Regions from separate parts of the Streptomyces sp. NPDC046939 genome, predicted to be linked through region 2. Evidence: riboswitches for the same ligand, from Rfam matches in the RefSeq annotation. Region 2 holds a riboswitch; the other holds the start of a gene.
The links. A riboswitch is a leader RNA that binds a small molecule or an ion and turns the genes downstream of it on or off. The one in region 2 is predicted to bind S-adenosylmethionine.
Positions count from the first base shown of each region.

Region 1: another riboswitch for S-adenosylmethionine. It lies ahead of thrC (threonine synthase); the one in region 2 lies ahead of ABZ877_RS13075 (aminotransferase class V-fold PLP-dependent enzyme).

Region 1 covers NZ_JBEYWV010000026.1:14,016-28,158, reverse strand. The annotation lists gene cdgB (diguanylate cyclase CdgB) at 1-943, shown strand, start outside; gene ABZ877_RS26385 (carbohydrate-binding protein) at 1,064-2,038, shown strand; gene ABZ877_RS26380 (1-phosphofructokinase family hexose kinase) at 2,054-2,983, opposite strand; gene nagA (N-acetylglucosamine-6-phosphate deacetylase) at 3,120-4,304, opposite strand; gene ABZ877_RS26370 (ROK family protein) at 4,304-5,254, opposite strand; gene ABZ877_RS26365 (extracellular solute-binding protein) at 5,488-6,702, shown strand; gene ABZ877_RS26360 (DUF3263 domain-containing protein) at 6,713-6,958, shown strand; gene otsB (trehalose-phosphatase) at 7,031-7,894, shown strand; gene ABZ877_RS26350 (trehalose-6-phosphate synthase) at 8,237-9,628, opposite strand; gene ABZ877_RS26345 (hypothetical protein) at 9,658-9,879, opposite strand; gene ABZ877_RS26340 (glucosyl-3-phosphoglycerate synthase) at 9,916-10,863, opposite strand; SAM riboswitch class I at 11,008-11,162, shown strand; gene thrC (threonine synthase) at 11,181-12,470, shown strand; gene ABZ877_RS26330 (MoaD/ThiS family protein) at 12,511-12,786, shown strand; gene ABZ877_RS26325 (cold-shock protein) at 13,229-13,438, shown strand; gene groL (chaperonin GroEL) at 13,771-14,143, shown strand, end outside.
Region 2 covers NZ_JBEYWV010000010.1:49-14,191, reverse strand. The annotation lists gene ABZ877_RS13130 (aminotransferase class V-fold PLP-dependent enzyme) at 116-1,498, opposite strand; gene coxB (cytochrome c oxidase subunit II) at 1,818-2,777, shown strand; gene ctaD (cytochrome c oxidase subunit I) at 2,774-4,510, shown strand; gene ABZ877_RS13115 (cytochrome c oxidase subunit 4) at 4,507-4,905, shown strand; gene ABZ877_RS13110 (Ig-like domain-containing protein) at 5,044-6,297, shown strand; gene ABZ877_RS13105 (hypothetical protein) at 6,328-6,729, opposite strand; gene ABZ877_RS13100 (heme-copper oxidase subunit III) at 6,904-7,524, shown strand; gene ABZ877_RS13095 (c-type cytochrome) at 7,607-8,416, shown strand; gene ABZ877_RS13090 (Rieske 2Fe-2S domain-containing protein) at 8,413-9,465, shown strand; gene ABZ877_RS13085 (cytochrome bc complex cytochrome b subunit) at 9,462-11,099, shown strand; gene trpD (anthranilate phosphoribosyltransferase) at 11,219-12,283, shown strand; SAM riboswitch class IV at 12,380-12,497, shown strand; gene ABZ877_RS13075 (aminotransferase class V-fold PLP-dependent enzyme) at 12,731-14,122, shown strand.

The DNA.
Region 1 (14,143 bases), on a different contig from region 2:
CGCGATGCGCCGCTACTCGTTCGCCGACCTCGTGCACCCGGAGGACATAGGCACGCTCCTGCGCACCTCGGCGGAGGGAGGGCGCGCCGAGCTGCGGCTCGCGCGGCGCGACGGGAGCTACGTCTGGGTCAGCCTGCGCAACTCGGTCGTCGCCGACGCCACCGACGGGCCCCGCTTCCTCCTCACGCACGTCGAGGACATCGAGGAGCGCAAGCGCCGCGAGCTGGCGCTCGCCCACCGCGCCTCGCACGACTCCCTGACCGGGTTGCCGAACTCGGCGGAGCTGCGCGCGCGGCTCTCCGCCCGGCTGTGCCAGCGCCCGCAGGACACCGGCAGGCCGAGCGCGATCGACTCGCTGGACGCCGCCTACGGCGATCACGGGCCGCACGGCCTCCACGGCCACGACTACGACTACGGGTCCGTCCCGGCCGTCCCCGCCGTCCCGCACCAGTCCGGGCTCTACGACGGGTTCGAGGGCGACCACCACGTGCACCTGACGTCGCCCGACGGGCCCGACGCCACCGGGACCGGCGTGGACGACGGCACGAAGGGGCTGGCCGTCCTCTTCTGCGACCTCGACGGCTTCAAGTCGATCAACGACCGGTTCGGGCACAACGCGGGGGACGCCGTCCTCATCGAGGTGGCCCGCAGGCTGACCAACGGCGTACGGGACGGGGACACGGTGGCCCGGCTCGGCGGCGACGAGTTCGTGGTCCTCGCCGACGGGCTCGGCGCGGCGGACGCGCAGGACCTCGCCGTCCGGCTGCGCAACGCGATCATCCCGCCGATCCGCGTGGACGGCCGGGCAGTGCGCGTGGGGGCGAGCTTCGGCATCGGCTGGGCGCAGTGCGGCATGACGGCCGAGGACGTCCTCAGCTCGGCCGACCAGCGCATGTACGTGGAGAAAAGATCACGTGCCAAACAGCACCGGCGGGCGGGCTGACCGGTCTGACCGGGGAGAACGGCTGATTTCGCAGGTTTCAGTGAGGTCAAGGCCACGCCGTGGGGGGTCCGGCAGCGGGTACGCTCGCCGGGTAGGCAAACGCGTGAGGAGTGATCAGGGATGGCGCCCGGCAACAACGGCGCGAGCACCACGCCCGAGGACGACGACCCGTTCGGCTATCTGTACGCCGACGGACAGGCGGCCGGGGCGACCCCGCCCAGCGGTGGGGGCGGTTACGGCTACCCGCACACCCGCTCCTCGCACCACCACGTCCGCGCGGTCGGCGAGCGCCAGTACGGGCAGCAGCAGGTGCCGCAGCACCAGCAGCAGACCGCCGCGTACCAGCAGCCGAACGCCTACAACCAGCCGAACGCCTACTACCAGGCGCCCGAGACGCTGCCCGGCGGCGCGCCCGCGCGGCCCGCTCCGCCGCAGACCTCGCGCGGCGGTGGCGGCCGGGGCCGTGGGCCGAACACGAAGGCGCTGCTTATCGGCGCGGTCGCCGTGGTGGCGGCCGTGGTGATCGGCATCAGCGTCGCCATGATGAGCAACGGCACGGACGACGACAAGGGCAAGAACGACGCGGGCAGCACCCCGACGGCGGACTCGCAGTCGGTGGAGCCCAGCGCGACGCCGTCGCAGTCGGCCACGGCCGAGGCGCCCGCCGCCCTGCCGAAGACCGACGCGAAGGCGCTGAAGCTGGACGGCGGCACGGTCGTGGCGTCCGACGTGAAGGGCGCGAAGGCGGCCGGCGGGGTCTATGTCGCGGGGTTCAACAAGGTCGGCGCGAGCCTGACCTGGACCGTCAACGACATCCCGAAGGACGGCCAGTACCGGCTGTACGTGAACTACGGCGTGCCCGGCAAGGACTCCGACGCCACGATCAATGTGAACGGCACGAAGCAGACCCGGCCGCTCAACATGACGAACTTCGCCCACGCCAAGGAAGGCGACTGGGAGAAGGGCTGGACCAACACCTGGGCGATAGTCCAGCTCACGAAGGGGACGAACGCGATCACCGTCTCCTGCGAAGCGGGCAACACGTGTGACGCCAACATCGATCAGATGTGGCTCACGACCAACCCTCCCAGCTGAGTTCCTCGTGACGGATCAGGCCGCGCTGACCTGGTCCGTCACCCGTACCTCGCCCACCAGCTTCTCGTAGGTCGGGGCGTCGAACTCGCCCGCGACCGGCGCCACCACCGTCGCCGCCGACAGCGCCACCGCGCGGGCCAGGCGCTGCGGCCACGGCAGGTGCTCCACGCAGCCGGAGATCAGGCCCGCGACCGCCGAGTCGCCCGCGCCCGTCGGATTGCCGCTGAGCCGGTCCGGTGCGGGCGCCTGCCAGGCGCCTTCGGGGGTGAGCGCCCGCAGCCCCTCCGCGCCGAGCGAGGCGACGACGGCGTGCGCGCCGCGCCTGCGGGCGTCCTTCATGGCCTGCGCCGGTTCGTGCGAGCCGGTGAGTTCGGCCAGCTCGTCCGCGTTCGGCTTGACGATGTCGGGGCGGGCCGCGATGCCGCGCCGCAGGGGTTCGCCGCTGGTGTCCAGGAGGACGGGCACGGCGGCGGTCCGCGCCGCGCGGACCAGGGTCGCGTAGGCGTTGACGGGGACGCCGGGCGGCAGGCTGCCGCACAGGGCGACCGCCGATGCGGAGCGGAGCAGATCCTCGTACGCCTCCTGGAAGGCGGTCCACTCGGCGGGGGAGATCAGCGGGCCCGGCTCGTTGAGCTGGGTGGTGTCGCCGCTCGCCGCGTCGACCACGGCGATCGTGCGGCGGGTCGGACCGCTGACGGGGACCAGGGCGTCGGAGATCCGGTCCGCGCCCCGGAGCTGGTCCTGGAGGGTGCGTCCCGTGGCGCCCCCGACGAAGCCCGTGACCGTCACCTCGTGGCCGAGGGCGGCGAGCACCCGCGCCACGTTGAGCCCCTTGCCGCCGGGCCGTTCGGTGACCTCGCGGACGCGGTGCGAGGCGTGCGGGCGCAGGGCGTCGACCCGGTAGGTGATGTCGAGCGCGGTGTTCAAGGTGACTGTGAGGATCACAGGACCTCACCCCCCGATGGAGACGCGGTTCGGGCGCGACAGGGACGCGTACGTACGGTGTCGCTTTCAGTTACGGGGGTTGATCATGCCAAAGTCAAGGCGGTTGGCCCAGTCCGTGGGCCAACCGCCCGCACAGTCAGCCGAGTTGGGGCTCCACCAGCCACTCGCCCTTGCGCATGACGCCCTTGAGGTCGAAGGCGTCGTCCAGGACGACGAGGTCGGCGTCCTTGCCGGGCTCCAGGGAGCCCACCTTGTCGTCGATGCCGAGCAGGCGGGCCGGGTTGGCCGAAAGGGCGCGGACGGCGTCCTCGACGGTGAGCGCGTCGACGGTCACCGCGCGCTTGAACGCGCGGTCCAGGGTCAGTGTGGAGCCCGCGATGGAGCCGCCCTCGACGAGCCGCGCCACGCTGTCCTTCACCTCGACCTCCATCGGGCCGAGCATGTAGCGGCCGTCGCCGAAGCCCGCAGCGTCCATGGCGTCGGTGATGAACGCGACGCGCTCGCCGCCCTTGTGGTGGAAGGCCAGTTCGAGCGCGGCCGGGTGCAGATGCGTGCCGTCGTTGATCAGCTCGACGGTGATCCGCTCGTCCTCCAGGAGCGCGGCGATCGGGCCGGGGGCGCGGTGGCCGAGGGCGGGCATCGCGTTGAACAGGTGCGTGGCGACGGTGGCGCCCGCGTCGATGGCCTCCACCGTCTGCTCGTACGTGGCGTCGGTGTGGCCGATCGCGGCGATCACGCCCTGTTCGGCCAGGAGGCGTACGGAGTCGATGCCGCCGGGCAGCTCGGTGGCGAGGGTGACCATCCTGGCCGTGCCGCGGGCGGCGTCGATCAGCTTGCGGACCTCGGCCGGGTCGGGGTCGCGAAGGAGCGTCTCGTCGTGGGCGCCCTTGCGGCACGGCGAGATGAACGGGCCCTCGAAGTGGATGCCCGCGATCTCGCCCTGCTCGGCCAGTTCGGAGAGCAGGCCCGCGCGCTGGACGAGGAAGTCGCTCTCGCCGGTCACGAACGAGGTGACGACCGTCGTCGTGCCGTGCAGGCGGTGGGTGTGGATGCCCTTGAGGATCTCCTCGACCGTGCCGGAGGTGAAGGAGGCGCCGCCACCGCCGTGGTTGTGCATGTCGACGAAGCCGGGCACCACCCAGTGGCCGGAGAGATCGACGTGCTCGGCGTCACCGGGAGCTCCCCCGAGCTCTCGGCCTCGCTCGGGCAGGGAGGTACCCCCGTCCGCGAGCTTCGTGCCGTCGACGATGACGCGTCCGTCGGTGACGGTCCCGGTGGGCAGTACCACCCGGGCACCGGCGAGCACCTTTGCTGTGGCCATCAGGCGGTTACCTCCGCGCTATCGGTGGATGGGTTCTGGAGCAGGTCCCAGGCGAGCAGACCCGCGCCCAGGCAGCCGGCGGTGTCCCCGAGGACGGCCGGGACGATCTCGGGCAGGGCCTGGAACGTGACGCGCTCCGCGACCGCCGCCCGCAGGGGCGTGAACAACGTTTCCCCGGCCTCGGCCAGACCGCCACCGATGATCATGGTGCGGGGGTCCAGGAGAGTGAGCGCCATGACGAGCCCGTCCGCGAGCGCGTCCACGGCGTCCTGCCACACCTTGGCGGCCAGCGGGTCACCGGCGTCGACGGCCCGCGCGCAGTCCGCCGCCGTGGCCTCCTCGTCGCCGCTCGCCGCCTGCCAGGCCAGGGTCACGGCGGACGCGGAGGCGTACCGCTCCAGACAGCCGCGCTGACCGCAGCCGCACGGCACACCGCCCGGCCGCACCACGACATGGCCGATCTCCCCGGCCGAACCGTGCGCGCCCGGCTCGATCCGGCCCTCGATGCCGATGGCCCCGGCGATCCCCGTGCCGAGCGGCATGAACAGGAACCGGTCGGCGTCCTTGCCCGCGCCGAGCCGGCCCTCGCCGAGCCCGCCGGTGCGCACGTCATGGCCGAGGGCGACGGGGAGGGCGCCGAGCCGCTCGCTCAGCAGCGCCCGCATCGGCACGTCCCGCCAGCCGAGATTGGCGGCGAACACCGCGATGCCGTCCCTTTCGTCGACGACACCCGGCACGGCGACACCGGCGGCAAGGGCGGGCGCGCCGAAGTGCTTCTCCCCGTACGCGCGCAGGTCGGCGGCGAAGCCCAGTATCGACTCGACCACCGCGTCCGGGCCGCGCTCGCGCATGGTCGCCCGGCGCGCCTGGTGCAGCAGCGCGCCGTCCGCCCCGACCAGGGCGGCTTTCATCCCGGTGCCGCCCACGTCCAGGGCGATGACATGTTCCACGGGGCACAGTGTCGCGCGAACACCCTTGAGAGGTCTAGTCCATTCGCACGATCTTGCGCGCGGACGGCCCTGTTTTCCGACCGGGCCGCAGGGTGGTGTAGACCTTAGGTCCGCCTCCGGGTGATCCCCGGCGGCGCTATGTACGGGATCACGCACGTGACACACATACGAGGGTGGGAACAGCGGTGCAGCGGTACATCACCGGTCTGACGGCAGCGGCGGTCGCACTGGGCATGGCGGGCACACTCACCGCCTGCGGCGGCTCGGGCTCGAGCGACGTCACCCTGAAGCTCGTCGCCGCCGACTACGGCGACTCCGCGGCCAACAGCAGCCAGAAGTACTGGGACAAGCTGGCCGCCGCCTACGAGAAGGACCACCCGGGCGTCAAGATCGACGTCGACGTCTACTCGTGGAACGACGTGGACGCCAAGGTCAAGACCATGGTCGACGAGGGCCACGCCCCCGACATGGCCCAGATAGGCGCCTACGCCGACTACGCCGCGGACGGCAAGCTCTACCCGGTCAGCACCCTGCTCAACGTGCCGACCCAGGCCGACTACCTGCCGCAGCTCGCCGAGGCGGGCGAGGTCGACAGCACCCAGTACGGCATGCCGTTCGCCTCCTCCACCCGCCTCCTCTTCTACAACAAGAAGCTCTTCAAGGACGCCGGCATCACCCCGCCCACCACCTGGGACGAGCTGGAGGCCGACGCCAAGGCGCTCAAGGCGCACGGTGTGAAGATCCCCTACGCGCTGCCGCTCGGCCGGGAGGAGGCCCAGGCCGAGACCATGATCTGGATGCTCAGCGGCGGCGACGGCTACACCGACGACGTCGGCTCCTACACCATCGACTCCAAGCAGAACGTCGCCACGTTCGACTGGCTGAAGAACGACCTCGTCGGCAAGGGCCTCACCGGGCCCACCGCACCCGGCGACCTCAACCGGGCCGGCGCCTTCGCCGCGTTCGCCAAGGGCGAGGTCGGCATGCTCAACGGCCACCCCACCCTGATGCAGATGGCCGCCAAGCAGGGCGTCGACTACGGCACCGTGCCGCTGCCCGGCCCCGACGGGCCGGCCAAGTCCACCATGGGCGTCGCCGACTGGATGATGGCGTTCAAGCAGAACGGCCACCGCAAGGAGGTCGGCGACTTCCTCAACTTCGTCTACAGCGAGAAGAACGTCCTGGAGTTCTCCCGCGAGTACAACCTGCTGCCCGTCACCAACAGCGCCTCCGAGGCCATGTCCGCCGCCACCGAGGACAAGAAGCTCTGGCCGTTCCTCAAGAGCCTGCCCAACGCCGAGATCTACCCCGTCGGCAAGACGTCCTGGGCCTCCGTCAGCGCCGACATCAAGGACCAGATCGGCTCCGCCGTCTCCCCCAACAGCAGCGCGGGCGCCGTCCTCGGCAGGATCCAGAACCAGGCGGCGGCCGCGGAAGCCGCCGAGTAGCGTGACGGGCATGGACACACCCGACGCACCGGACTCCCTGGGCGAACGCGAGCGGGCGGTGCTCGCGTTCGAGGGGCGCGGCTGGGAGACACCCGGCGCGAAGGAGCGCGCGATCCGCGAGGAGCTCGACCTCGCGCCGGTCCGCTACTACCAGCTCCTCAACGCCCTGCTCGACGACCCGCGGGCGCTCGCACTCGCCCCCGTGACGGTGAACAGGCTGCGCCGGGTACGGGAGAGCCGGCGGCGCGAGCGCTGAGCCCGCCCGGGTGCGCCGCGGGTGTGTCGCGGCCCACGATTAGCGGGGTTCCCTGTGGATAAAGTCGACCGCATGGGCAGCCATCACACGGACGACCACCGCGACGACCTTCCGACCCCCTCCACCGCCGCCGGGCGTGACGGCCTCGCCGCCATCCTCGCCCGGCCGGAGCGGAGCGTCATCGCCGTCGACTTCGACGGGACACTGGCGCCCATCGTCGCCGACCCCGAGCAGGCCCGCGCCCACCCCGACGCGGTGCCCGCGCTCGCCGCGCTCGCGCCCCGCGTCGCCTCCGTCGCCGTCATCACCGGGCGGCCCGCGGGGGTGGCGGTCCGCCACGGCGGGTTCGCCGGTGTGCCCGGCCTCGAACACCTCGTCGTCCTCGGGCACTACGGCGCGGAGCGCTGGGACGCGGTGACCGGCACGGTGCGCGCGCCCGCGCCGCATCCGGGGGTCGCCGCCGTCCGCTCCGAACTCCCCGGTGTGCTGCACGAACGCGGGCTCTGGCACGACACGTACGTCGAGGAGAAGGGGCGGGCCGTCGCGGTCCACACGCGCCGGGCGGCGGACCCGCAAGGCGCGTTCGAGGCGCTCCGGGCGCCCTTGACGGCGCTGGCCGCGCGCCACGGCCTGGTCGTCGAGCCCGGCCGCATGGTCCTCGAGCTGCGCCCGCCGGGGGTGGACAAGGGGGTGGCGCTGACGGAGTACGTCCGTGAGGTCGGCGCGGAATCGGTCCTCTACGCGGGGGACGACCTGGGCGACCTCCCGGCCTTCTCGGCGGTCGAGAAGCTGCGGCTCGATGGGGTGCCGGGTGTCCTGGTCTGCAGCGGCAGCGCGGAGGTTCCGGAGCTGGCGGACCGGGCGGACCTGGTGGTGACCGGCCCGGCCGAGGTCTCAGCGCTGCTCGCGAACTTGGCCCGTCACGTATCCCGTTGACCGGACAAGCGCGGGCCCGTCGAGCGGGCCTCCCGTCTGCCCAGGTCGATCCGTCGCCGGGTGCACCGCCGTCGTGGCTGGTCGCGCAGTTCCCCGCGCCCCTGAAGGCCTGCGGCTTCGCCGCGCCTTCCCCCGGTCGCGCCCCATGAGATGGCGCACGAAGTGCGCATCTCAGGGGCGCGGGGAACGGCGCGAGCAACCACGACGAAAGCCGCGTACGACCACAGGGGAATGCCGCACGCAGTGCGCATTCCAGGGGCGCGGGGAACTGCGCGGCCAGCCACGACGAGAGCCGCGGAGGCCGTCCGAGCGGTGGGCCCGCGGCGCGAAAGGCCGGCCCGGTCAAGCGTCCCGCAGCGCCGACAGCTGGTCCAGGAACCACTGCCCGGGCGGCAACGCGGTCCCCGCCGCAGCCAACCGCTTCGTACGCTCCGCCCGCTCCTCCCCCGACATCGCGAGCGCCGCGCCAAGCGCCTCACACGTCCCGCTCACGTCGTACGGGTTCACGACGAGCGCGTCGTCCCCCAGCTCCTCGTACGCCCCCGCCTCCCGGGAGAGCACCAGGACGCACCCCTCCTCGGAGACGACGGGCACCTCCTTCGCGACGAGGTTCATGCCGTCCCGGATGGGGTTGACCAGGGCGACGTCCGCCAGCCGGTACGCGGCCAGCGACCGCGCGAAGTCGTCCTTGACGTGGAGGACGACCGGCGTCCAGCCGGGCGTGCCGAAGCGTTCGTTGATGGCTTCGGCGACCCGCGACACCTCGGCGGTGTAGTCGCGGTACACGGCGAGGTCCTGCCGTGAGGGGTAGGCGAAGGCGACGTGGACGACCTTCTCGTGCAGCTCGGGCCGGGTCTCAAGGAGCAGTTCGTACGCCCGCAGGCCCCGCACGATGTTCTTGGACAGCTCGGTGCGGTCGACCCGGACGATGACCTTGCGGCCCTCGCCGACCTGTTCCCGCAGCGCCGCCAGCCGCTCGTCCACGTCAGGGCGGCCGGCCCGCTCCCGGAGGAAGTCCGCGTCGGCGCCGAGCCCGTGCACGCCGATGCGCGTGCCGGAGGTGCCCCCGAGGATGCGCGTAGCGCAGTCGGTGAAGGCGTCCGCCCAGCGCCGGGTCAGGAAGCCGAGCCGGTCCGCGCCGAGCATGCCCTGGAGGATCTTCTCGGCGATGTCGTCGGGGAGCATCCGGAAGTAGTCGACGGGCGCCCAGGGCGTGTGGGAGAAGTGCCCGATGCGCAGGTCGTCGCGGAGTTCGCGGAGCATGCCGGGGACGAGCGTGAGGTGGTAGTCCTGCACGACGACGGTCGCGCCGGGTGCGGCCTCCTCGGCGAGGGCTTCGGCGAAGGCCCGGTTGTATGCCTCGTAGGACTCCCACTGGCGGCGGAACTCCGGGCCGAAGGACGGTTCGAGGGGCGTCTGGTACAGCATGTGGTGCACGAACCAGAGCGCGGAGTTGGCGACGCCGTTGTACGCGTCCGCGTGGACACCGGCGTCGATGTCGAGCATCCGGACGCCGGGTTCGGTGACGCCGCGCCGTACGGCTTCCCGGTCGCCGTCGGTGAGGGCGGAGCACACCCACAGTTTGTCCTTGACGACGCTGAGCGCGGAGACCAGTCCGCCGCCGCCGCGTTTCGCCTCGATGCCGGCCCCGTCGGCGCCGTCCTTCAGGACGTACGAGACGGGACCGCGGTTGGACGCGACGAGAACCTCAGCAGCACCTTGCGTGGAAGCCATATGGGCACGCTAGCCCGGCTCGGCCGGGTTCAAACGCGGCGGCGGCTGCGCGCGGCTCCGAGGCCGAGCGCGCCGAGTGCGCACAGGGAGATGCCGAACCCGCTGTAGAGCCAGAGCCGGGAGTGTCCGGCGTCCGTGGCCGCGTCCCGGTGCACGCCCCGTTCGGCGGCGACGGCGGCGGTGGGGTTCATGACGAGGGCGGCCACCGCCGCCGCCGTCATCATCATGCTGGTGAGGTGTTTGAGCCGCATGAGGGCAATCTAGGCAGGTTTTATGACCGCGCGCCCTTACGCCACGCGACGCCGCGCATACTCGCTGATCTCGGCCATCGGCGGACGCTCCTCGGTGTCGACGGCGTACGTCCTCGGTTCGAAGCGGCTGTCGCCGCGCTCGAACTGGGTGAGCTCGGGCCGCACCAGGTGGCCGCGGGCGAGCCGCACCTGGGCGGTGCGGTAGATGGCCGCCGCCATCCGGCCGAGCGCGAGCCCGTCCTGGTGGCGGTGGATGCGCACCCCGACGTCGACCTGGGCGAGCGCGCCGAGGCCGACGGTGTGCAGCGCGTCCACGAGCAGCCCGAGTTCGACGCCGTAGCCGACGGGGAACGGCAGCCGTTCGAGGAGGGACCTGCGGGCCGCGTACTCGCCGCCAAGGGGCTGGACGAAACCGGCCAGGCGCGGCCAGTGCAGATTGAGGACGGGGCGGGCCATCAGCTCGGTGACGCGGCCGCCCTGCCCGGCGGCCTGGCCGAGCGGGCGGTCGTACATCGCCTTGACGAAGCTGACGTCCGGGTCGGTGAGGAGCGGGCCGACGATCCCGGAGACGAAGTCCGCCGAGAACTCCCGCAGGTCGGCGTCGACGTAGCAGACGATGTCGCCGCTCGTGACGTACAGGGAGCGCCACAGCACCTCGCCCTTGCCGGGCCGGGCCGGTATGCGTGGCAGGACGGTGTCCCGGTGGACCACGCGCGCCCCGGCCGCCGCGGCGACCTCGGCGGTGCGGTCGGTGGAGCCGGAGTCGAGGACGACCAGTTCGTCGACGAGGGGGACCGTCTCCGTCATCAGCTCGCGCCGGATGATGCGAACGATGTCGCCGACCGTCGCCTCCTCGTCGAGCGCGGGCAGCACGACGCTCACCGTCTGGCCGGACGCGCGCTTCGCCGCGACGAGCTGGTGCAGCGGGCGGTCGGCCACGGACCAGGAGCGCTGTTCGAGCCAGCGTTCGACTTCTTCCAGCACGGTCGGTGGCTCCTTCGGGGGCGTGGGATGTGATCCATCTCGCGGTTCGGACGACTATCTCAAGGGTCCGGGCCTTCGGTTACAGTCTTGAACAAGGCCGGTGACCATCGCATGCCGGGGTCGCCGCGCCGGACAACCACATACCGCTCATCCAGAGGGGCAGAGGGATACGGCCCGTTGAAGCCCCGGCAACCCTCCAGCCGGTCTCGTAGGACACCGCAACGTCCACCGCGAGGCTCCCGGCTAGGGAAGGTGCCAAATCCGTCTCGCGGCGAGATGCGCCGCGAGGAAGATGAGGAGAAAGGGCCTCGCCTCTCATGGCTGTACAGACTGTCGCCACCCCCGCCAGGACCGTCGATCTCGGTCCGGCTTCCGGGCTCTCCTGCCGCGAGTGCGGCACCACTTTTGACCTTGGTCCCATCTTCGCCTGTGCCGAGTGTTTCGGCCCGTTGGAGGTCGCGTACGACCTTCCGGCCGGTGACCCGGAGGCGCTCCGCAAGCGGATCGAGGCGGGCCCGGCCAACCTCTGGCGCTACGCCCCGCTGCTTCCCGTCCCGGCCGACGTCGCCGAGAAGCCGAACCTGAACCCCGGCTGGACCAAGCTCGTCAAGGCAGACAACCTCGCCCGGGAACTCGGCGTCGAGCAGGGCAAGCTGTTCGTCAAGGACGACTCGGGCAACCCCACGCACTCCTTCAAGGACCGCGTCGTCGCCCAGGCCATCGAGGCCGCGCGCGCCTTCGGCTTCACCACCCTCTCCTGCTCCTCCACCGGCAACCTGGCCGGCGCCGTCGGCGCCGCCGCCGCCCGGGCGGGCTTCCGCTCCTGCGTCTTCATCCCGCACGACCTGGAGCAGGGCAAGGTCGTCATGGCCGGTGTCTACGGCGGTGACCTCGTCGCCATCGAGGGCAACTACGACGACGTGAACCGCTTCTGCTCCGAGCTGATCGGCGACCCGCTCGGCGAGGGCTGGGGCTTCGTCAACGTGAACCTGCGCCCGTACTACGGCGAGGGCTCCAAGACGCTCGCCTACGAGATCTGCGAGCAGCTCGGCTGGCGCCTGCCCGACCAGCTGGTCATCCCGATCGCGTCCGGGTCGCAGTTCACGAAGATCGACAAGGGGCTCCAGGAGCTGATCAAGCTCGGGCTCGTCGAGGACAAGCCGTACAAGCTGTTCGGCGCGCAGGCCGAGGGGTGCTCGCCGGTCTCGGTCGCGTACAAGGGCGGCCACGACGTGGTGCGGCCGCAGAAGCCGAACACCATCGCCAAGTCCCTCGCCATCGGCAACCCGGCCGACGGTCCTTACGTCCTCGACATCGCGCGCCGCACGGGCGGTGCCGTGGAGGACGTCAACGACGAGCAGGTCGTCGAGGCGATCAAGCTGCTCGCGCAGACCGAGGGGATCTTCGCGGAGACCGCCGGTGGGGTGACGGTCGGCGTCACCAAGAAGCTCATCGAGGCGGGGCTGATCGATCCGTCCCTGACGACGGTCGTCCTGAACACGGGTGACGGTCTCAAGACGCTTGACGCCGTCGCCGAGACCTCACAGGCCACGGCGACCATCAAGCCGTCCCTCGACGCGTTCCGGGCCGCCGGCCTCGACCACTGAGCCCCCCTCACCCGCAGCCCAGTCCCAGGAGTTTGCCAGCATGAGCGTCAACGTTCGGATTCCTACCATCCTGCGCACCTACACCGGCGGGGCCGCCGAGGTCGCCGCCGAGGGCGGGACCCTCGGGGAGGTCATCGCCGACCTGGAGAGGAACCACACCGGGATCGCCGCCCGCGTCCTCGACGACCAGGGCAAGCTGCGCCGGTTCGTCAACGTCTACGTCAACGACGACGACGTCCGCTTCGAGCAGGGCCTCGACACCGCCACGCCGGACGGCGCCGGCGTGTCGATCATTCCCGCCGTCGCCGGCGGCTGATCCGGCCCTGTCCGGCCCCCGCGCACGCTGCGTCACCCCGATTGCCCCCTCCGCGAGAGAAGCGGAGGGGGCAATTCTGCATGGTTGAGCGCGGTACAGTTGGGGAAGCTGCCTCCTTTCCCCGCGTGGTGCATGACGGGCGCATATGAGTTTCCGCTCGGGACGCGACAAGAAGCAGCCAAAGTGTCGAACCCCTTCGGGCCTTTTACGGCATTTACCCGGCCCGAGTTGCCCTGGGATCCGGTGAGTTGGCCCGGTTTCCCCGTTCGAGGGTGCCCAGATTTCTCGTCCGATTGACCTGTTGCAGACGGCAGTTGGGCAGATACATTCAGCCGCGGTCGACGCGTTCCGGCGCACACCCCCACCCATTGGGGAGGGTGAGGTCTGACCCGGATCCGCGAAGTGCGGATCTGTGCAAGGGCCAGTAATAGGGGAGTTAGGCATGGCTCAGGGCACCGTCAAGTGGTTCAACGCGGAGAAGGGGTACGGCTTCATCGCGGTCGACGGTGGTGCGGATGTATTCGTCCACTACAGCGCGATTCAGATGGACGGCTACCGCACCCTCGAAGAGGGTCAGCGAGTGGAGTTCGAGATCTCGCAGGGCCAGAAGGGGCCGCAGGCCGACATGGTCCGTCTGGCCGCCGCCGGCTGAAGCGCGTCGCGACTGACAGGCTTCGTACGAGACGAAGGGTCCGTGTTTCCCCGAGGGGGCACGGGCCCTTCGTCGTGCCCGGGGGCGCCCGGACCGCGCTCCGTGCTGCGCGCGCCCCCCGCCGATCTGTGGTAGCCGCTTGCACTCGCATGGGTCGAGTGCTAATCATTGGGCTTAGCACTCTCCCAGTGAGAGTGACAGAACTTGGATCGGGTCGGTGAGGTCCGGGGGCCGGTGGGGCAAGGAACCACGAGGCTCGGGGGCCGTCCGTCGCGGGCGCCAGCACGGTCCGTTTGCTTGCTTTTCCACCCCGTCCGGGAGGACCACTTCACATGGCCAAGATCATCGCGTTCGACGAGGAGGCACGGCGCGGCCTCGAGCGCGGCATGAACCAGCTCGCCGACGCCGTCAAGGTGACCCTGGGCCCCAAGGGTCGCAACGTCGTCCTCGAGAAGAAGTGGGGCGCCCCCACGATCACCAACGATGGTGTGTCCATCGCCAAGGAGATCGAGCTCGAGGACCCGTACGAGAAGATCGGCGCCGAGCTGGTCAAGGAGGTCGCGAAGAAGACGGACGACGTCGCCGGTGACGGCACGACGACCGCGACCGTCCTGGCCCAGGCCCTGGTCCGCGAGGGCCTGCGCAACGTGGCCGCCGGTGCCAACCCCATGGCCCTGAAGCGCGGCATCGAGAAGGCCGTCGAGG
Region 2 (14,143 bases):
GGGGCGCGGGGAACTGCGCGACCAGCCACGACGAAAGCCGCAGACGCGTCTGCTCATGCACCGAGCAGACGCGTCCGCGGCTTCGCCGTGGCTGAGCGCGCAGTTCCCCGCGCCCCTATTGGCCTCTCCGCACCTCATAGGTGACGGCACCCTCGGGCCCCGGCGACGACGCCCCGACATACTCGTGGCCCTGCGTGAAGCACCAGGCAGGAATATCAACGGCGGCGACCTCGTCATCGGCGATCACCGTGACCGTTCCGCCCACCCTGACCTCCCCGATCGCCCGGGCCAGCTCGATCACGGGGCGCGGGCAGACCATGCCCACCGCGTCGACGGTCACCGCCTCGGCCGAGCCTCCCGACGGGGCGACGAACACCCCGAGCCTCTCGCGGACGCCCCGCACGACTCCCGGCAGGACGTCCAGGAACCGCTCGACCTCCGCCTCCTCGACCCCGAGCGGCAGCGACACCCGTACATTGCCCTCGCTCACCACGCCCATCGCCCGCAGCACGTGGCTGGGCGTCAGCGTGCTGCTCGTGCAGGACGACCCCGAGGACACCGAGAACCCGGCCCGGTCCAGCTCGTGCAGCACCGTCTCCCCGTCGACATAGAGACACGAGAACGTCAGCAGGTGCGGCAGCCTCCGCACCGGATCACCGACGACCTCCACGTCCGGCACGAGCTCGGGCACCCGCGCCCTGATCCGGTCCGTCAGCTCCCGCAGCCGCGCCGCCTCCCCGGCCGCCTCGGCGCGCACCGCCCGCAGCGAGGCGGCGGCGGCCACGATGCCCGGAATGTTCTCGAACCCGGCGGCACGCCCGGACTCCCGCTCATCGTCAGGTCCTTGCGGCGCGAACCGCACCCCTTTTCGAACCACAAGGAGCCCCACCCCGGCCGGGCCGCCCCACTTATGGGCACTCCCGGCCAGCAGCGACCAGCCGCCCTCCACCGGACCCCACGCCAAGGACTGCGCCGCGTCCACGAACAGCGGCACCCCCGCCGCCCGGCACACCTCGGCCACCTCGGCGACCGGCTGCACCGTCCCCACCTCGTGATTGGCCGACTGGAGACAGGCGAGAGCGGTATCGGCACGCAGGGCATCGGCATACGACGAGACGGACACCGCGCCCTCCCGCCCGACCCCCACCTCGGTCACCGAACCACCGGCTACTTCATGCGCCGCCGCTGAATGGAGTACCGCCGAGTGCTCCACCGCCGAGACCACGAGGTGCCGCCCGACGCGCCGCCGCCCGGCGAGCGCACCGGCGACCCCCTCGTGCACGGCCCGCGTCCCCGACGAGGTGAACACCAGCTCATCGGCCCGGCACCCCACCGCCTCGGCGGCCGCCTCCCGCGCGGCATCGAGGAGAAGGCGCGCCTTTCGCCCTTCCCTGTACAACCGGGACGGATCAGCCCACCCTTCGTCGAGCGACGCCTGAAGCGCCTGCCGAGCAACAGGATGAAGGGGAGCGGAAGAAGCCACATCGAAATACGCCACGCCGCCAAACTTAAGTCGCCGCCCAGGGGCGCGGGGAACTGCGCGAGCAACCACGACGCTCCCGCAGCCGCCACCCCACGTCACGTCCCACCCCGAAGGGCGCCCCAACCCCCCGTCAGAAACGCCCGACAGCCCCGATTCCCACCCTTCGGAGTGACCCGCGGCGCGTTAGGCACCCTCCCCGCGCGACCCCAAATAGCGTCCAGTAGGGTTTGGTCCGCATAAACATCCAAACCCCTGCCCGTGTGCCAGGGCGGCGAGCGACCAGCGAGACGGCCGTAGCCAACCAGCGCGGGCGAGACTCTCGGGAAGGCGCTACGTGAGTCCCAACGGCTCCGACCGCTCGTCGCGGCGCCCGATGCGGCGGAAGCTGCCGCAGGTGCTGACTGCGGGCCTGATCCTGGTAACCGCTACCGGTTGCACATACAAGGACTTCCCCCGTCTTGGTATGCCCACCCCGGTGACGGAGGAGGCCCCAAGGATCCTCTCCCTCTGGCAGGGCTCGTGGGCGGCTGCGCTCGCCACGGGCGTGCTGGTGTGGGGTCTGATCCTGTGGAGCGTCATCTTCCACCGGCGTAGCCGCACCAAGATCGAGGTTCCGACGCAGACGCGGTACAACATGCCGCTCGAGGCCCTGTACACGGTCGTTCCTCTGATCATCGTGTCGGTCCTCTTCTACTTCACCGCGCGCGACGAGTCGAAGCTGCTCCAGCTCGACGACAAGCCGGCGCACACCGTCAACGTGGTCGGCTACCAGTGGAGCTGGGGCTTCAACTACGTCGAGGACGTGCCGGGCGTCAAGGGTGACGCGAAGACCTCCAAGGAGCTCTCCGCCATCCCGCAGCGCTATAAGGACGACTTCCCGGCCAACGCCGGCGGCGTCTACGAGGTGGGTACCCCGGGTACGCGGAACCCGCAGACCAACAACCCCGGCCCGACCCTCTGGCTCCCCAAGGGGGAGAAGGTCCGGTTCGTCCTCACTTCGCGTGACGTGATCCACTCCTTCTGGGTGGTGCCGTTCCTCATGAAGCAGGACGTCATCCCGGGCCACACCAACGCGTTCGAGGTGACCCCCAACAAGGAGGGGACCTTCCTGGGCAAGTGCGCCGAGCTCTGCGGCGTCGACCACTCCCGGATGCTCTTCAACGTGAAGGTCGTCTCTCCTGAGCGCTACGAGCAGCACCTCAAGGACCTTGCCAAGAAGGGGCAGACCGGTTACGTCCCGTCTGGCATCGCCCAGACGGAACACGAGAAGAACCGGGAGACGAACAACCTGTGAGCATCCTCAACGATCCCAAGGGTGCCGCGGCAGCTGACGACTCGTACGAGAAGGAGCTGCCGGCTCGGCCCAAGAGCCCCGGCGCCACCGTGATCAAGTGGCTGACCACCACTGACCACAAGACGATCGGCACGCTGTACCTGGTCACGTCGTTCGCGTTCTTCTGCATCGGCGGTCTGCTCGCGCTCTTCATGCGCGCCGAACTGGCCCGTCCCGGCACGCAGATCATGTCGAACGAGCAGTTCAACCAGGCGTTCACGATGCACGGCACGATCATGCTGCTGATGTTCGCGACCCCGCTGTTCGCGGGTTTCGCGAACTGGATCATGCCGCTGCAGATCGGCGCCCCCGACGTCGCGTTCCCGCGGCTGAACATGTTCGCCTACTGGCTGTACCTGTTCGGCTCGCTGATCGCGGTCGTCGGCTTCCTCACCCCGCAGGGCGCGGCCGACTTCGGCTGGTTCGCCTACTCCCCGCTGTCGGACGCCGTCCGCTCGCCGGGTGTCGGCGCCGACATGTGGATCATGGGTCTGGCCTTCTCCGGCTTCGGCACGATCCTCGGTTCGGTCAACTTCATCACCACGATCATCTGCATGCGCGCCCCCGGCATGACGATGTTCCGCATGCCGATCTTCACGTGGAACGTGCTGCTCACCGGTGTGCTCGTCCTGCTGGCCTTCCCGGTGCTCGCCGCCGCGCTGTTCGCCCTGGAGGCGGACCGCAAGTTCGGTGCGCATGTGTTCGATGCCGCTAACGGCGGCGCGCTCCTGTGGCAACACCTCTTCTGGTTCTTCGGCCATCCAGAGGTGTACATCATCGCGTTGCCGTTCTTCGGAATCATCTCCGAGGTCATCCCGGTGTTCTCCCGCAAGCCGATGTTCGGCTACTCGGGCCTCATCGGCGCGACGATCGCCATCGCCGGTCTCTCCGTGACCGTGTGGGCGCACCACATGTACGTCACCGGTGGCGTGCTGCTCCCGTTCTTCTCCTTCATGACGTTCCTCATCGCCGTACCGACCGGCGTGAAGTTCTTCAACTGGATCGGAACGATGTGGAAGGGCTCGCTGTCCTTCGAGACACCGATGCTCTGGGCGATCGGCTTCCTGATCACCTTCACCTTCGGTGGCCTCACCGGCGTGATCCTGGCGGCCCCGCCGCTGGACTTCCACATCTCGGACTCGTACTTCGTGGTGGCGCACTTCCACTACGTGGTGTTCGGCACCGTCGTCTTCGCGATGTTCTCCGGCTTCCACTTCTGGTGGCCGAAGTTCACCGGCAAGATGCTCGACGAGCGGCTCGGCAAGATCACGTTCTGGACGCTGTTCATCGGCTTCCACGGCACCTTCCTCGTCCAGCACTGGCTGGGTGTCGAGGGCATGCCGCGCCGGTACGCGGACTACCTCGCGGCCGACGGCTTCACCGCGCTGAACACGATCTCGACGATCTCCTCGTTCGTCCTCGGCCTGTCGATCCTGCCGTTCCTCTACAACGTCTGGAAGACCGCCAAGTACGGCAAGAAGATCGAGGTCGACGACCCGTGGGGCTACGGCCGTTCGCTGGAGTGGGCGACGTCCTGCCCGCCGCCGCGCCACAACTTCCTCACCCTGCCGCGCATCCGCTCGGAATCGCCGGCGTTCGACCTGCATCACCCTGAGATCGCGGCCCTGGACCAGCTGGAGAACTCCGGCCACGGTGACAAGGCGCTGGCTGGCAGCAAGGAGGCCGGCAAGTGAAGGTCCAAGGCAAGATGTTCATCTGGCTGAGCCTCTTCGTCCTGATCATGGCCGCTGTGTACGGCGTGTGGTCGAAGGAGCCGGCCGGTACGACGGCGCTCTTCCTGGCGTTCGGCCTGTGCATCATGATCGGCTACTACCTGGCCTTCACGGCCCGGCGGGTCGACACCGGTGCGCAGGACAACAAGGAGGCCGACGTCGCGGACGACGCCGGTGAGGTGGGCTTCTTCAGCCCGCACTCCTGGCAGCCGCTCTCCCTGGCCGTCGGTGGCGCGCTCGCCTTCATGGGCGTCGTCTTCGGCTGGTGGCTGCTGTACTTCTCGGCCCCGATCATCCTGTTCGGCCTGTGGGGCTGGGTCTTCGAGTACTACCGCGGCGAGAACCGGACGCAGTGACACCGCGTTCCTGAACTCCGTCGCGTGAAGGGCCCGGACACTCCTGAGGGAGGGTCCGGGCCCTTCGGCGTGTCGCGGCGTGCCCCGAGCGGCGCACTTCGGCGCGCCGGACGGGCCGAACCTTCTTACCGTGACCGTATGGACGACTCACCGCGCATCCGTACGGTTCTCGGCTGCACCCTGCTGGTGGCCGCACTCGGTGCGGGCGGCACGGCCTGCAGCGGCTCCGGCCACCCGCTCTCCGCCAAGCCGTACGACGCGGCGGGCCAGATCGCCTTCAACGGCCCGAGGACCGGCCACAAGGCGGATCCGGACAAGCCCCTGGAAGTCACCGCACAGGGCGACGAGGGGCGCATCACCGACGTGACCGCCACGGACGCCGTGGGGCGCTACGTGGCGGGCGAACTCTCCGCCGACGGCCGCAGGTGGCACACCACCTCCCCGCTGGCCGCAGACGCCCAGTACACGGTCCGCGTCAGCACCGAGGACGAGGACGGCGCGCCGGGCCGCAAGGTGCTGACGTTCGAGACGGGCAGCCCGAGCGGCGACAAGGCGCTCAAGGTGCGGTTCGGGCCCGAGGGCGGCACGTACGGCGTCGGGCAGCCCCTCACGGCCACGCTCAACAAGGCCGTCAAGGACGACACGTCCCGCGCCATCGTCGAACGCGCGCTGCGGGTGGAGTCCAGGCCGGCGGCCGACGGCGGCTCCTGGTACTGGGTGGACAGCAAGACGCTGCACTACCGCCCGAAGGAGTACTGGCCCGCCCACGCCACCATCACGGCCCGCAGCAACCTCAAGGGCGTGAAGATCACCGACACCCTGCGGGGCGGCGCGAGCAGACCGCTCACCATCACCACCGGCGACCGCATCGAGGCGATCACCGACGCGGGCGCGCACTCCATGACGGTCTACCGCAACGGCAAGGTCATCAACGAGATCCCGGTCACCACCGGCAAGGCGGGCTTCGAGACCCGCAACGGCGTCAAGGTGGTGCTCGGCAAGGAGTACTTCGTACGGATGCGCGGCACCAGCATCGGTATCGCCGAGGGCAGTTCGGACTCGTACGACCTGCCCGTGTACTACGCCACCCGGGTGACCTGGAGCGGTGAGTACGTGCACGCCGCGCCCTGGTCCGTCGGGTCGCAGGGCGCCGCCAACGTCAGCCACGGCTGCACCGGCATGAGCACCTCCAACGCCGCCTGGTTCTTCAAGACCGTGCGCGAGGGCGACATCGTCAAGGTCGTGAACAGCTACGGCCAGGAGATGGACCCGTTCGGCAACGGCTTCGGCGACTGGAACCTGAGCTGGCGCAAGTGGCGCGAGGGCAGCGCCCTCACGCCCGAGGGCAAGACCGACCCGGCCGTCCAGGCCCGGCTCAGCCCCGAGGTCTGAACCGGCGCGCCCGCGGGCCCGCCGCCCGGCTCAGGCGCTGACGGCCTTCCGGGAGCGGAGCAGACCGGCCAGGGCGCCCGCGAACTCGACCGGGTCCACCGGCAGCGTCACCGCGGCCTCGGCACGGCTCCACGTGGCGAGCCAGGCGTCCTGCGGGCGGCCGATCAGGAGCAGCACGGGCGGGCAGTCGAAGACCTCGTCCTTGATCTGCCGGCACACGCCCATGCCGCCCGCCGGCACCGCCTCGCCGTCCAGGACGCAGACGTCGATGCCGCCCCGGTCGAGCTCCTTGAGGACCGCGGGGAGCGTCGCGCACTCGACGAACCGCACCTCGGGGGCGTCCGCCGCGGGCCTGCGGCCGGTCGCGAGCCGTACCTGCTCCCGCGTGTTGGCGTCGTCGCTGTAGACCAGAACCGTCGCGGTCGCCTGCATCGTTCCTCCGAGACATCGGTGTCCTAGGGGCGTACTGGCGCGGAGCCTACCCCTCCCGACAGCCCGTCAACACCGGTTCGTACACCCTCCCGATGGGCCATACGGGCTGGACACACCCCTCAGACACTCCGAACGGCACCCCCCGGAGTGAGGGCGAGATAAGCGACCGACATAATGTCGGTCGTGGCGACAGCAACGACAGTAGAAACCGGGCACGCGCACCCGTCGGTCAATCGACCGAACCTCACCAGCGTCGGAACCATCATCTGGCTGAGTTCCGAGCTGATGTTCTTCGCGGCCCTCTTCGCGATGTACTTCACCCTGCGATCGGTGACGGGACCGGAGCACTGGAAGGAAATGGCCGAGAGCCTGAACCTTCCGTTCTCGGCGACGAACACCACGATCCTGGTGCTTTCCTCCCTGACCTGTCAGCTCGGCGTGTTCGCCGCCGAGCGCGGGGACGTGAAGAAGCTCAGAATGTGGTTCATCGTCACCTTCATCATGGGTGCGATCTTCATCGGCGGTCAGGTGTTCGAGTACACCGAGCTGGTCAAGAAGGACGGGCTCTCGCTCTCCTCCGACCCGTACGGCTCGGTCTTCTACCTGACCACCGGCTTCCACGGCCTCCACGTGACAGGCGGTCTCATCGCCTTCCTGTTCGTCCTCGGCAGGACGTACGCGGCCAGGAGGTTCACCCATGAGCAGGCGACCGCCGCCATCGTCGTGTCCTACTACTGGCACTTCGTGGACGTCGTCTGGATCGGCCTCTTCGCCACGATCTACCTGATCAAGTAGTTCGAAGATCACAGCATCGGGCGCAGAAACCCGACACATTCCCGCAGCACCGACGCAGAAGATCCTGACACCGGGGTAATCCGTGAAAAAGCTCTCCGCACGACGACGCCATCCGCTGGCGGCGGTCGTCGTCCTACTCCTCGCGCTGGCGGCCACCGGGGGGCTGTACGCCGCGTTCGCGCCCGCGAGCAAGGCGCAGGCCGATGAAACCGCCCAGTCCCTCGCCATCGACGAGGGCAAGAAGCTCTACTCCGTCGGCTGTGCAAGCTGCCACGGAACCGGCGGTCAGGGCACCACCGACGGCCCGAGCCTGGTGGGTGTCGGCTCCGCCGCCGTCGACTTCCAGGTCGGTACCGGCCGTATGCCGGCCCAGCAGCCGGGCGCTCAGATCCCGCGCAAGAAGGTCATCTACTCGCAGGCCGAGATCGACCAGCTCGCGGCCTACATCGCCTCGCTGGGCGCCGGCCCGGTCAAGCCGTCCGCGAAGGACTACAGCCCGGAAGGCGCGGACATCGCCAAGGGCGGCGAACTGTTCCGCACCAACTGCGCGCAGTGCCACAACTTCACCGGTGAGGGCGGCGCCCTGACCCACGGCAAGTTCGCGCCGAACCTCGGGGACGTCTCGCCGAAGCACATCTACGAGGCCATGCAGACCGGCCCGCAGAACATGCCGTCCTTCCCGGACACGACGATGACCAAGCAGAACAAGAAGGACATCATCGCGTACCTCGACGCGGTCAACGGCGACAAGTCGGAGACCCCCGGCGGCCTCAAGCTGGGCGGGCTCGGCCCGGTCAGTGAGGGTCTGTTCGCCTGGATCTTCGGTCTCGGCGCCCTCATCGCCGTCGCCATCTGGGTCGCCGCTCGGACCGCAAAGGCCAAGAAGTCATGAGTAGCCAAGACATTCCAGAAGAGAACCTGCCCACCGAGCAGGAGACCGGGCACGGCTCGGTAGCGGTGAAGGACGACCCCTTCGCCGACCCGGGGCTGCCGGAGCACGAGCACCGGATCCAGGACATCGACGAGCGGGCCGCCAAGCGGTCCGAGCGCGTCGTGGCGATGCTGTTCACGATCTCGATGCTGGCCACCGTCGGCTTCATCGCCTCGTACGTCACCATCGACGTCGACAAGATCGTCTACATCTTCCCGCTCGGGCACATCAGCGCGCTCAACTTCGCGCTGGGCCTGACCCTCGGTGTGGCGCTGTTCTGCATCGGCGCGGGCGCGGTCCACTGGGCCCGCACCCTGATGTCCGACGTCGAGGTCGCCTCCGAGCGTCACCCGATCGAGGCCGAGCCCGCGGTCAAGGCGCAGGTCCTCCAGGACTTCGCCGACGGCGCGCGCGAGTCGCAGTTCGGCCGCCGCAAGCTGATCCGCAACACCCTGTTCGGCGCCCTCGCCCTGGTGCCGCTCTCCGGTGTCGTCCTCCTTCGTGACCTCGGCCCGCTGCCGGAGACGAAGCTGCGGCACACGGCGTGGAAGAAGGGCAAGAAGCTCGTCAACATGAACACGAACGAGCCGCTCCGTGCCTCGGACATCACGGTCGGCTCGCTCACCTTCGCCAAGCCCGAGGGCGTGGAGGAGCACGACGAGGACTTCCAGCAGGTGATGGGCAAGGCCGCGCTGATGCTCGTCCGGATCCAGCCGGAGAACATCAAGGACAAGCGCGAGCTCGAGTGGTCCCACGAGGGCGTTGTCGCGTACTCGAAGATCTGCACCCACGTGGGCTGCCCGATCTCCCTGTACGAGCAGCAGACGCACCACGTGCTCTGCCCGTGCCACCAGTCCACCTTCGACCTCTCCGACGGTGCGCGGGTGATCTTCGGCCCCGCCGGTCACGCACTGCCGCAGTTGCACATCGACGTCGATGACGAGGGCTACCTCGTGGCGCAGGGCGACTTCGCTGAGCCCGTCGGTCCTGCCTTCTGGGAGCGCGGATGAGTACTACGACAAGCAACGACGCGCCTTCCCGCGGGAAGGCACCGGCCGGCGAGCGCGTCGCCGACTGGGCGGACGGACGCCTCGGGATCTACTCCCTGGCCAAGTCCAACATGCGCAAGATCTTCCCGGACCACTGGTCCTTCATGCTCGGTGAGATCTGCCTCTACAGCTTCATCATCATCATCCTCACGGGTGTGTACCTGACGCTGTTCTTCCACCCGTCCATGAACGAGGTGACGTACCACGGCAGCTATGTCCCGCTCCAGGGGCAGCTGATGTCGGAGGCGTTCAACTCGACCATGCACATCTCCTTCGATGTGCGCGGTGGTCTGCTGATCCGGCAGATCCACCACTGGGCGGCGCTGATCTTCCTCGCCGGCATGTTCGTGCACATGATGCGCGTGTTCTTCACGGGCGCGTTCCGCAAGCCGCGTGAGGTTAACTGGCTGTTCGGCTTCCTGCTGTTCGTCCTCGGCATGTTCACCGGCTTCACCGGCTACTCGCTCCCGGACGACCTGCTCTCCGGCACCGGTGTCCGCTTCATGGAGGGCGCGGTCCTGTCCGTGCCGATCGTCGGCACGTACCTGTCGTTCTTCCTCTTCGGCGGTGAGTTCCCGGGCGGCGACTTCGTCGCGCGGTTCTACTCGGTCCACATCCTGCTGCTGCCGGGCATCATGCTCGGCCTGCTGGTGGCCCACCTGATCCTGGTCTTCTACCACAAGCACACGCAGTTCGCGGGTGCCGGAAAGACCGAGAAGAACGTCGTCGGCATGCCGCTGCTCCCGGTCTACATGGCCAAGGCGGGTGGCTTCTTCTTCCTCGTCTTCGGTGTCATCGCGGCCATCGCGGCGATCGCCTCGATCAACCCGATCTGGGCCATCGGCCCGTACCGGGTCGACCAGGTCTCCACCGGCGCCCAGCCCGACTGGTACATGGGCTTCTCCGAGGGCCTGATCCGCACGATGCCGGGCTGGGAGATCAACCTGTGGGGTCACACCCTCGTCCTGGGTGTGTTCGTCCCGCTGGTCATCTTCCCGCTGGTCCTGGTCGCGATCGCGGTCTACCCGTTCATCGAGTCCTGGGTCACCGGCGACAAGCGCGAGCACCACATCCTGGACCGCCCGCGCAACGTCCCGACGCGTACGGCGTTCGGTGCCGCGTGGATCTCCTGGTACTTCGTCCTGCTCATCGGTGGTGGCAACGACCTGTTCGCCACGCACTTCCACCTCTCGATCAACGCGATCACCTGGTTCGTCCGCGTCGGCTTCTTCGTCGTACCGGTGATCACGTTCATCATCACCAAGCGGATCTGCCTCGGCCTCCAGCGCCGCGACAAGGACAAGGTGCTGCACGGGCGCGAGTCCGGCATCATCAAGCGCCTGCCGCACGGTGAGTTCATCGAGGTGCACGAGCCGCTCGACCAGGAGTCGCTGCACGCGCTCACCGCGCACGAGCAGTACAAGCCGCTCGAACTCGGCCCCGAGGTCGACGAGAACGGCGTGGAGCGCAAGCAGTCGCGTCTGCAGAAGACCCGCGCCAAGCTGTCGAAGGGCTTCTACGGGGAGAACAACCAGATCCCCAAGCCCACCGCAGAGGAGTACAAGGAGATCACCAGCGGCCACGGCCACCACTGATCCCTGAACTGTCCGCCACGGCAGGAGCCCTCGTCCAGGCACTGGACGGGGGCTCTTTGCCGTCCCCGACGGTGGATAAGGTGGAGCCGCGTAACCCCACTGACACAACTGGAGCGGCCATGAGCGCTTTGCACCCCGCTGGAGGCGACACCGCGGCGGGCCGTTCCTGGCCCGCCGTGCTCAACGGCCTCCTGGAGGGCCGCGACCAGAGCGCCGACGACACCGCCTGGGCGATGGACCGCATCATGCGGGGCGAGGCGACCGAGGCGCAGATCGCCGGGTTCGTGGTGGCGCTGCGCGCCAAGGGCGAGACCGTCGAGGAGATCTCCGGCCTCGTCCGGGCGATGTACGAGCACGCCAACACGATCGAGGTGCCGGGGGAGACCGTCGACATCGTCGGCACCGGCGGCGACGGCGCCAAGACGGTGAACATCTCCACGATGTCCGCCATCGTCATCGCCGGTACGGGCGTCAAGGTCGTCAAGCACGGCAACCGCGCCGCCTCCTCGGCCTCGGGCGCCTCCGACGTCCTGGAGAAGCTCGGCGTCAATCTGGAGCTGACGCCCGCGCGGGTCCCGCAGATCGCGGAGGAAGCCGGGATCACGTTCTGCTTCGCCGTGAAGTTCCACCCGGCGCTGCGGTACGCGGGCGCCGCGCGCGGCCAGCTCGGCATCCGCACCGTCTTCAACCTCCTCGGCCCGCTGACCAACCCGGCCCGCGTGCGCGCCCAGGCCGTCGGGGTCGCCGACGCCCGCATGGCGCCCGTCGTCGCCGGTGTCTTCGCCGAGCGCGGCAACTCCTCCCTGGTCTTCCGCGGCGACGACGGCCTCGACGAGCTGACGACCACCGCGACCTCCCGCGTCTGGATCGTCCGCGACGGCACCGTGCGCGAGGAGGCCTTCGACCCGCGCGACGTGGGCCTCGACCTGGTCCCGGTGGAGGCGCTGCGCGGCGCGGACGCCTCCTACAACGCGGAGGTCGCCCGGCGGCTCCTCGACGGGGAGCGCGGCCCGGTCCGCGACGCCGTGCTCCTCAACTCGGCCGCCGCCCTCGTCGCCGTACGCCCCGGCACGGGCACGCTCGCCGAGCAACTGCGGGCCGGCATGGACCGCGCCGCCGAGTCCATCGACTCGGGCGCGGCGAAGGCGACCCTGGAGCGCTGGGTGAAGGCCACCAACCGCTGACGCGGTACATGTGTGACGCAGAGCGCAGTCCGATCCGTCTCAGGAACCGGACTGCGCTCTTGCCGTATCAGGAACGTATGGCAAGATGCTTTCCAAGGTCATGAGTGACAGCGTGATCGGCCCCGGCCGGCTGTCCGGCAACCCTCCGTCCGTGGCGGGGTGCCCCGGGTGAAGACCAGGCCGCGAGCAGCAAGGCTCGCGGCAAGCGCGGACCCCTCGCGAACTCTCCAGGGGTCCTGGGTCGTTTGAGGGAGCAGTCTCGTGAGCAAGCGAATGTGCTAGGGCCGGTCGGCCCCTTCTCCAGTACCACCATCACCCTCCGCGTGAGCGCGCCCGCGCCCCGCGTCGAGGTCAACACCCGTACGTAGCAGCTCTGTTGATGACGGCTGCCGTGCGGGCTCGTACGCCACTTCGCCACGCCCTGACTTGTCCTGCCGGGAGACAGCCATGTCCGCTCACACCACCGCCACCGTGTCCGCCGAGTCCGCCGTCGAGTCCGCCGACCCCGCCTGCGGCGCGCCGCTGCCCGTGCTCGGCCGCGATGTGACGGTGCCGCTCGTCACCGGCGGCGAGGTGACCTACGCCGCCCTCGACTACGCCGCCAGCGCGCCCGCCCTCCAGCGCGTCTGGGACGACGTCGCCGCCTACGCCCCCTACTACGGCAGCGTCCACCGCGGCGCCGGCTACCTCTCCCAGCTCTCCACCGACCTCTTCGAGAACGCGCGGGCCACGGTCGCCGAGTTCCTCGGCTGCCGCGCCGACGACCAGGTCGTCTTCACCCGCTCCACCACCGACTCCCTCAACCTGCTCGCCGCCGCGCTGCCCGCCGACTGCCAGGTGTTCGTCTTCGAGACCGAGCACCACGCGTCGCTGCTGCCCTGGCGCGACGCCCGCGTGACCTATCTGAACGCGCCCCGCACCCCCGCCCAGGCCGTCGACACCCTGGAGCGCGCCCTCGCCGAGCGCGACCCCCACGGCCCGGCCCTCGTCTGCGTCACCGGTGCCTCCAACGTCACCGGTGAACTCTGGCCGGTGCGCGAGCTGGCGGCGGCCGCTCACGCGCACGGTGCCCGCATCGTGCTCGACGCCGCCCAGCTCGCGCCCCACCACCCCGTCTCCGTCCAGGAGTTGGACGTCGACTGGATCGCCTTCTCCGGGCACAAGCTGTACGCGCCCTTCGGCTCGGGCGTGCTCGCCGGACGCGCCGACTGGCTGCGCGCGGCCGAGCCGTACCTCGCCGGGGGCGGCGCCTCCCGCAAGGTCGCCCGGCGCGTCGACGGCGGCGTGGACGTCGAGTGGCACGACAGCGCGGCCCGCCACGAGGCCGGTTCGCCGAACGTCATCGGCGTCTACTCCATCGCCTCCGCCTGCAAGGCGCTGACCGAGGCCGGGTTCGACACCCTCGTCGCCCGCGAGCAGCACCTGATCCGCAAGGTGCGTGCCGGGCTCGCCGAGGTGCCCGAGGTGAAGGTGCTCTCCCTGTTCGGGGACGACGCCCCCCGCGTCGGTGTCCTGTCCTTCGTGGTCGAGGGCTGGAACTCCTCGCACTTCGCCGCGGCGCTCTCCGCGGAGTACGGGATCGGGGTGCGGGACGGCCTCTTCTGCGCCCACCCCCTCGTACGGACGCTGCTCGGCTCGGACCCGCAGACGCAGGGCGAGTGCGGTGCGCCCGAGGCGGCGCCGGGGGAGAAGTCGCTGAACGCGATCCGGGTCAGCTTCGGCGCGGGCACCCCCGACGAGCACGTAGACCGTTTCATCGGGGCCGTGAAGGAACTGGTCCGCGATGGAGCCAAGTGGACCTACCGCACGGAACAGGGCCGCTGCGTCCCAGCCGCCTAGGGGCGCGGGGAACTGCGCGCG